DNA from 2 places in the Variovorax sp. GW821-FHT10B04 genome. Region 1 is predicted to be linked to the other one. Evidence: predicted binding sites of a transcription regulator. Region 1 holds the regulator's gene; the other holds the start of a gene.
What was found. Region 1 encodes sigma-54, which starts transcription at its own class of promoters, with help from an activator protein. Its sites were predicted from a motif close to TGGCANGNAANCTGCTTT; they were not measured.

Region 1 (4,428 bases):
GCTGCGCGAATCGGAACGCGCCCAGGCCGAACGGCTTCGCTTCTTCTCCGCCGCCAACCACGACCTGCGGCAACCCGTGATGGCGATCGGCCTGCAGTCCGAGGTTCTGCGCGAGCAGTTGCGCGATGGCGCACCGGCACGCCAGGTGCAGGTCACGGTCGACTCGCTCACGCGCGCGCAGCAGGCGCTCGAGGCGCTGACCAATCAGTTGCTCGAGATCGGCCGCATCGAGGCTGCGGCCGACGCCTTCGCCCCGTCCGCCGTAGCCCTGGCGCCGTTGCTGCGCGATCTCGCCCGGCTGGACGACGGCGGCCGGATCCACGTGCGATGCCCGGCCGACGCGGTGGCCTGGACCGACCCGGTGTCGCTGCGGCGCATCCTTGCGAACCTCGTCGACAACGCGATCAAGTTCGCACCGCACGGCCGGGTGCTGCTGGCCTGCCGGCGGCGCCCGGGCGGCTGGCGCGTCGAGGTGCGCGACGGCGGCATCGGCATCGCGCCGGAAGCGCAGGACCGCGTGTTCGGCGACTTCGAACAGGTCGGAAACACCGAGCGCAACCTGCAGCGCGGCCATGGCCTGGGCCTGGCGATCGTGCGCCGGCTCGCGCAGAAGCTCGGGCTGATGCTCACGCTGCGCTCGGTACCCGGCCGCGGCTCGGTGTTCGGCTTCGTGGTTCCCGAGGCGCCGCCAGGCATGGACACGCCGGCGCTGCACGTCGAGCCGCCGCACGCGAGCGACGACATCGACATCGATCGCAGCGGCGACGCCCTGCGACCCGGCCTGGCCGTGCTGGTGATCGAAGACAACGCGGTCGTCGCGGACAGCCTCGCCGCGCTGCTGCGCCTGTGGGGCGCCACGCCGCGCATCTACGAGAGTGCGGCCGAAGCGCTGGCGCTGGCCGACCTGCATGCGGTCGACGTGGCGCTGTGCGACATCCGGCTTCCCGGCGAACTCGACGGCATCGCGCTGGCCGAACGGCTGCAGACGCTCCAGCCCGCGCTCACGATCGCGCTGGTGTCGGCCGACATCGACGGCGCTGCGCGCAAGCTCGCGAAGGCGCATGGCTGGCATTCGCTGCGCAAGCCCGTTCAGCCGGCCGAACTGCGGGCCGTGCTGCAAGCGGCCGACCGGCGCGCGGCCGGCGTTCACTGACGCGCCGACGCGCGGCAGCCGGGCGGAAGAACCTCAGAGCGCCTTGCGAAGGTTCGCCGGCGCGATGCGCAGCGCTTCGCGGTATTTGGCGACCGTGCGGCGCGCGCAGTCGATGCCCTGTTCCTTCAGCATTTCCGAGATCTGGCTGTCCGACAGCGGCTTCTTCACGCTTTCGGAGCTGACGAACTGCTTGATCAGCGCGCGCACCGCCGTGCTCGACGCGTTGCCGCCGGTCTCGGTGCCGAGCGCCGAGCCGAAGAAGTACTTGAGCTCGACCGTGCCGTACGGCGTCGACATGTATTTGGCGGTGGTCACCCGGCTGATGGTCGACTCGTGCAGGCCGAGCTCGTCGGCGATCTCGCGCAGCACCAGCGGGCGCATCGCCAGTTCGCCGTGGATGAAGAAGCTCTTCTGGCGTTCGACGATCGCGTTGGACACGCGCAGGATCGTGTCGAAGCGCTGCTGGATGTTCTTGATGAACCAGCGCGCTTCCTGCAGCCGTTGCGACAGCGCCTGGCTGCCTTCGCCCTTGTGCGACTTGAGCGCACCGGCGTAGATGTCGTGCACGCGCAGGCGCGGCATCACGTCGGGATTGAGCATCACCCTGAACTTGATGTTGGTGCCGCGGCCGGTGCGCGTGACGATCACGTCCGGCACGATCACGTTGCGCTCCACGTCGACGAAGCGCCGGCCCGGCTTGGGCTCGAGCGTGGCGATCAGCTGCAGCGCGCTGCGCACCTCGTCCTCGTTGCTGCGCGTGAGCGTGGCCAGGCGCTTGAAGTCGCGCCGCGCCAGCAGTTCCATCGGCTGCTTGCAGATGGCGATGGCGGTCTTGCGGATCTGGCGCTCTTCGTCGTCGTCCTGCGGAGAAGCCAGCGCCTTGAGCTGGATCGACAGGCATTCGCCGAGGTCGCGCGCCCCGACACCGACCGGCTCCAGGCTCTGCAGCAGGCCGAGCGCGACCTGGAAGTGATGCACCAGGTCGTCGAACTGGTCGTTGTCGTCGCCCGCCAGCCCGGAGGCCAGCGAGGGCAGCGTGTCTTCCAGGTAGCCGTCGTCGTTGAGCGACTCGATCAGGAAGCGCAACGCCGCGCGGTCGTTCTCGCCGAGCCGCAGGCTCAGCGCCTGGCGATGCAGGAAGGACTGCAGCGACTCCTGGCTGCGCGCCAGTTCGGTGGCATCGGCACGCTCGTCGTCGCCCAGGTTGTTGTTGCGCGCGGGTGCGTCGCCGCCCCACTCGCTGTCGTCGGGTGTGAGTTCGACCGTGCCGTCGCCTTCCCAGTCGGGCTGCGCCTCGACCGCGTCGACGGTCGCCGGTTCGGCCTCGGTGGTGGTGGAAGTCTCCGTGGTCGTCGAGGACGAGGTGGACGCCCCGGGGCTGAAATCGTCGTCGCGCGGCGGCGGCGCATCGGCCGTGTCCACGCCGAATTCCTCGCGCGCCGCTTCTTCCGCGGTGCGCTCGAGGAACGGGTTCTCGTCGAGCATCTGCTCGACTTCCTGGCTCAGCTCGAGCGTCGACAACTGCAGCAGCCGGATCGACTGCTGCAACTGGGGCGTGAGCGCGAGATGCTGCGAAACGCGCAGCGACAAGCCCTGTTTCATGCGGCGTGTGGAACCTGCGTATGTGCCATCACATCCTGAAATGCTCGCCGAGGTACACGCGCCGCACCTCTGCGTTGTCGACGATCTCTGATGGTGTGCCCTTCGCGAGCACGTGCCCGTCGCTGATGATGAATGCGTGGTCGCAAATGCCCAAGGTCTCGCGCACGTTGTGATCGGTGATCAGCACGCCGATTCCGCGCTCCTTGAGGAAGCTGATGATCCGCTGGATCTCGATGACGGCGATCGGGTCGATGCCCGCGAAAGGCTCGTCCAGCAGGATGAAGCGCGGCTGCGTGGCCAGTGCGCGCGCAATCTCGACGCGGCGGCGTTCGCCGCCGGACAGCGCAAGCGCGGGCGAGGCGCGCAGATGGTCCACGCGCAGGTCGTTCAGCAGTTCGCTCAGCCGCTCCTCGATGCGCTGCCGCGACAGCGGCACCGGGCGGCCGGCCGCGTCGGGCTCGGTCTGGAGCTCGAGCACCGCGCGCACGTTTTCCTCGACCGACAGCTTTCGGAAGATCGACGCTTCCTGCGGCAGATAGCTCAGGCCCATGCGTGCCCGACGGTGGATCGGCATGTGCGCGATCGGCTCGCCGTCGATGGTGATGTCGCCTGCATCGGCGCGCACCAGCCCGACGATCATGTAGAAGGACGTGGTCTTGCCGGCGCCGTTCGGGCCGAGCAGCCCGACGACTTCGCCCTTCTGCACGTCGAGCGACACGTCCTTGACCACCTTGCGGCTGCCGTAGCTCTTCTGCAGCCCGCGCACCTCGAGGCGGCTGCCCGGCTCGGTGGCACGGGAAGACGGGAGGGTCGTTGAAGCGGCCGTCACTTGCGTGGTTCCCCGCCACCCAGCGTGGTGGTCGACCGCAGGCCGGTGCCCGGTGCGGGTGTCGGTGTGGCCGCACCGGCCGGCGCCGAGGCGGCCGCCTTCGGCGTGAGGATCGCCCGCACGCGGCTGCCGCGTTCACCGGTCGCGATGCTTGCATCCGGCGGCATCGGCGCACCGTTGACGGTGAAGGTGTCGTTGCTCTGGTCGTAGATGATCAGTGCGCCGGTCGTTTCGTCGTTCGGCGTGGCACCCAGCAGGCGCCGCATCACGGCGCGCCGGATGAACTTGACGTTGTCGGCGCGGCTGTCGTATTCGATGACTTCGGACTCGCCCTCCGTCCACTCGTCGGTACCGGTGTCGCGCTTTTGCTTGTAGTACGCAAGTTTGCCTGGCGCTGCGGTAACGACGCCGTACTGGTAGCCCTCGGGATCCTGCCGGACGTCGATGCGCGCGCCGCGGATGATGATCGTGCCCTTGGTCACGACCACGTTGCCGGTGAACACGCTGGTCTGCTTGAGGTCGTCGTAGCGCAACGCATCGGCCTCGATGTTCATCGGTTTGGCCCGATCGGCCTTCTCGGCCTGGGCCGCCGGCCACAGCGCGGCCAAGGCGAGCACGCACAGGGCAGCGCGGACGACGGGGATGAAGGAGGAGAAGGTTCTGTTCATAAAGGCACGAAACTTGCTGAACGATTGTATGCGTCTGTGAAAAGTCCCCCGAAGACGCGCAAGTGAAAAAGCCCGCCGAGGCGGGCTTCAGCAGCGTGTGCCCGGCCGATGCCGGCGAGGAACTTCAGCCCTTGCGCGCTTCGCCGACGAGGTACTCGCAGACCTGGAGCGCCTTC
Region 2 (4,428 bases), on a different contig from region 1:
CGCTGGACGCGCGCCTGATCGCCATCGACGCCGCCACCGGCAAGCCTTGCGCCGATTTCGGCAACAACGGCACGGTCGACCTCTCGACCGGCATGGGCGAGATCAAGTTCGGCTACTACCAGCAGACCTCGACGCCGCTGATCGCCGGCCACATGGTGATCGTCGGTGGCCGCGTGGCCGACAACTGGTCGGTCGACGAGCCGCCCGGCGTGGTCCGCGCCTTCGACGTGATCACCGGCGAACTCGCCTGGGCCTGGGACTCGGGCAACCCGGCCATCACCAGGCTGCCGCCACCCGGCCAGACCTACACGCGCGGCTCGCCCAACGTCTGGGCCGCGATGGCCTACGACCCGAAGCTCGACCTGGTCTACCTGCCGACGGGCAACACCACGCCCGACTTCTTCGGTGGCCACCGTACCGCGGAAGAAGACAAGTACAGCTCGTCGATCGTCGCCGTCGAAGGCAAGACCGGCCGCGTGCGCTGGCACTTCCAGACCACCCACCACGACCTGTGGGACTTCGACCTGCCCGCGCAACCGCTGCTCTACGACGTGCCGAACGGCCAGGGCGGCACGCAGCCCGCGTTGATCCAGACGACCAAGCAGGGCGAGATCTTCATGCTCAACCGCGAGACCGGCACGCCGATCGCGGAAGTGCAGGAGAAGCCGGTGCCGCAAGGCAAGCTGCCGGGTGAACGCTATTCGCCGACGCAGCCCTTCTCGGTCGGCATGCCGTCGATCGGCAACACGACGCTGGTCGAGTCCGACATGTGGGGAGCGACGCCCTTCGACGCCCTGCTCTGCCGCATCAGCTTCAAGGGCATGCGCAGCGAAGGCGTGTACACGCCGCCGGGCCTGGACCATGCGCTGCAGATGCCGGGCTCGCTCGGCGGCATGAACTGGGGCAGCGTGTCGGTCGACCCGACCATCGGCTACATGTTCATCAACGACATGCGCCTGGGCCTGGCCAACTACATGATCCCGCGCGACAAGATGCCGAAGAACGCCAGCGGCATCGAAATGGGCGCCGTGCCGCAGGACGGCACGCCGTACGGCGCGATGCGCCAGCGCTTCCTGTCGCAACTGGGCATCCCCTGCCAGGCGCCGCCCTTCGGCACGATGTCGGCCATCGACCTGAAGACCCGCAAGCTGGTCTGGCAGGTGCCGGTCGGCACGGTGCAGGACACCGGCCCGCTCGGCATCCGCATGCACCTGCCGATCCCGATCGGCATGCCGACGCTCGGGCCCTCGCTGGCTACACAGTCGGGCCTGGTGTTCTTCGCCGGCACGCAGGACTTCTACCTGCGCGCTTTCGACAGCGCGAGCGGCAAGGAAGTCTGGAAGGCGCGCCTGCCGGTCGGCAGCCAGGGCGGCCCGATGACGTACGTGTCGCCCAAGACGGGCAAGCAGTACGTGCTGATCAGCGCCGGCGGCGCACGCCAGTCGCCGGACCGCGGCGACTTCGTGATCGCCTACGCGCTACCGGGCGCGGGCAAGTAACTCCAGCCAGGTTCAACGCGCATCGCTGCGCGTTGCACCGCACCATCTGACGCAGCGGCGCCCGCCGTTGCGCACCATCGCGACGCAGCAGCGCGCCGATGGCCCCCGGATCCGCACCGGAAGCCCGCGAAAACCTGCATACAGGGCGCTTTTCCTTGGCATAGGGATTGCTTCAACGAAGACAAGGTCAGTGACGGCAAAGGCGTCGCCGCTGGCTTCAGGACAAAGGCGTCCGCATGACTGTTCAGCTTCGGCTGGGCGGCTCCATGCGGACGCCTTTTTTGTTTTCGGGACAGCCCCACGGAGAACCGCCATGGACATGCGCGTGAAGAAGCAGAAACTGGTGCTCGTCGGCAACGGAATGGCCGGCGTCCGCACGCTCGAAGAGCTGCTGAAGATCGACCCCGAGCTCTACGACATCACGGTGTTTGGCGCCGAGCCGCACCCCAACTACAACCGCATCCTGCTGTCGCCGGTGCTGGCGGGCGAGCAGACGATCGACGAGATCGTGCTCAACCCCTGGTCGTGGTACGAAGAGAACGGCATCACGGTGCACGCCGGACGCAAGGTGGTCGAGGTCGACCGCGTGAAGCGCATCGTCCGCGCGGACGACGGCACCGAAGCGCCCTACGACCGCCTGCTGCTGTGCACCGGCTCCGACCCGTTCATGCTGCCCGTGCCCGGCAAGGACCTGGCCGGCGTGATCGCCTACCGCGACATCGCCGACACGCAGGCCATGATCGAGACCGCGAAGACGCACCGGCACGCGGTCGTGATCGGCGGCGGGCTGCTCGGCCTCGAGGCCGCCAACGGCCTGATGCTGCGCGGCATGAGCGTGACGGTGGTGCACGTCAACGCCTGGCTGATGGAGCGCCAGCTGGACGATGTCGCCGGCGGCCTGCTGCGCAAGTCGCTGGAAGACCGCGGCCTGAAGTTCCGGCTCAACGCCCACACGCAGGAACTGGTCGGCAACGCCGATGGCCGCGTGGCGGCGATCCGCTTCAAGGACGGCACCGAAGAACAGGCCGACCTGGTCGTGATGGCCGTCGGCATCCGGCCGAACGTGAAGCTCGCCGAATCGATGCGGCTGCATTGCAATCGCGGCATCGTGGTCACCGACACGCTGCAGACCGTGACCGACGCACGCGTCTACGCCGTCGGCGAATGTGCGGCGCACCGCGGCATCGCCTACGGCCTGGTCGCGCCGCTGTTCGAGCAGGCCAAGGTGGCCGCCAATCATCTGGCGGAGATGGGCTACAGCCGCTACATGGGCTCGCTCACGTCCACCAAGCTCAAGGTCACGGGCATCGACCTGTTCTCGGCCGGCGACTTCATGGGCGGCGAAGGCACCGAGGAGATCGTGATGAGCGACCCCTTCGGCGGCGTCTACAAGAAGCTGGTGATCAAGGACGACAAGCTGATCGGCGCCTGCCTGTACGGCGACACGGTCGACGGCAGCTGGTACTTCAAGCTGCTGCGCGACGGCCGCAGCGTGCACGACATCCGCGACAAGCTGATGTTCGGCGAATCGAACATCGGCGACACCGGCCACGAGGGCCACAGCAAGGCCGCCAGCATGCCCGACGACGCCGAGGTCTGCGGCTGCAACGGCGTCAACAAGGGCACGATCTGCAAGGCGATCAAGGAGAAAGGCCTGTTTACGCTGGACGAGGTGAAGAAGCACACCAAGGCGAGCGCGAGCTGCGGCTCGTGCACCGGACTGGTCGAGCAGATCCTGATGTTCACGGCCGGCGGCGACTACTCGGCCACGCCGAAGAAGAAGGCCATCTGCGGCTGCACCGACGCCAACCACCAGGACGTGCGCGAGGCGATCCGCACGCAGAAATACCTGACGCACGACGCGGTCTACCACGGCCTCGGCTGGCGCACACCCAACGGCTGCGCGACCTGCCGCCCGGCCATCAACTACTACCTGATCAGCACCTGGCCGAAAGAGGCCAGGGACGATCCGCAGAGCCGCTTCATCAACGAACGCAGCCACGCGAACATCCAGAAGGACGGCACCTACTCGGTCGTGCCGCGCATGTGGGGCGGCCACACCACGCCGGACGAGTTGCGCCGCATCGCCGACGCGGCCGACAAGTACAAGATCCCGACGGTCAAGGTCACCGGCGGCCAGCGCATCGACCTGCTGGGCGTGAAGAAGGAAGACCTGCAGAACGTCTGGAAGGACATCGGCATGCCCTCGGGTTTCGCGTACGGCAAGTCGCTGCGCACGGTGAAGACCTGCGTGGGCTCCGAGTGGTGCCGCTTCGGTACGCAGGACAGCACACAGATGGGCAAGGACCTGGAACGCGCGCTGTGGGCGATGTATTCGCCGCACAAGGTGAAGCTCGCGGTCAGCGGCTGCCCGCGCAACTGCGCCGAGGCCGGCATCAAGGACGTCGGCGTGATCGGTGTCGACTCGGGCTGGGAGCTGTACGTGGGTGGCAACGGCGGCATCAAGACCGAGGTGGCGCAGTTCCTCGTGAAGGTGAAGACGGCCGCGGAGGTGCTGGAGTACAGCGGCGCGTTCCTCGAGCTGTACCGCACCGAAGGCTGGTACCTCGAGCGCACCGTGCACTACATCGGCCGCGTCGGACTCGACCACGTGAAGAAGCGGATCCTGGAGGACGCGGAAGGCCGCAAGGCGCTGTGGGAGCGCCTGCAGTTCGCGCTCGACGGCGAACCCGATCCATGGTTCGAGTCGGTGCAGGCGTCGGTCGACGTGCGCCAGTTCACGCCGGTGGCGGCGCTGGAATCCGGTGCCCGCGTCATTCCCATCCATGCACAGCCGCAGACGGCCTGAATCCGCCCAAGGAGATGAACATGAACGAATGGACGCCCATCTGCCGCGTCGATGACATACCCGTGCTGGGCTCGCGCCGCGTGGCACGCCCGGTCGGCGTGGCCGTCGCGGTGTTCCGCA

Region 2: nirB (nitrite reductase large subunit NirB) is a predicted target of sigma-54. The motif match lies at 1,656-1,673, and genes of this name have one in related genera.

Annotation. Positions count from the first base shown of each region.
Region 1 covers NZ_JBWKNQ010000002.1:595,676-600,103, reverse strand. The annotation lists gene AC07PZ_RS07835 (ATP-binding response regulator) at 1-1,153, shown strand, start outside; gene AC07PZ_RS07830 (RNA polymerase factor sigma-54) at 1,187-2,755, opposite strand; gene lptB (LPS export ABC transporter ATP-binding protein) at 2,784-3,584, opposite strand; gene lptA (lipopolysaccharide transport periplasmic protein LptA) at 3,581-4,252, opposite strand; gene AC07PZ_RS07815 (thiol:disulfide interchange protein DsbA/DsbL) at 4,377-4,428, opposite strand, start outside.
Region 2 covers NZ_JBWKNQ010000013.1:58,565-62,992, forward strand. The annotation lists gene AC07PZ_RS25975 (glucose/quinate/shikimate family membrane-bound PQQ-dependent dehydrogenase) at 1-1,499, shown strand, start outside; gene nirB (nitrite reductase large subunit NirB) at 1,813-4,308, shown strand; gene nirD (nitrite reductase small subunit NirD) at 4,329-4,428, shown strand, end outside.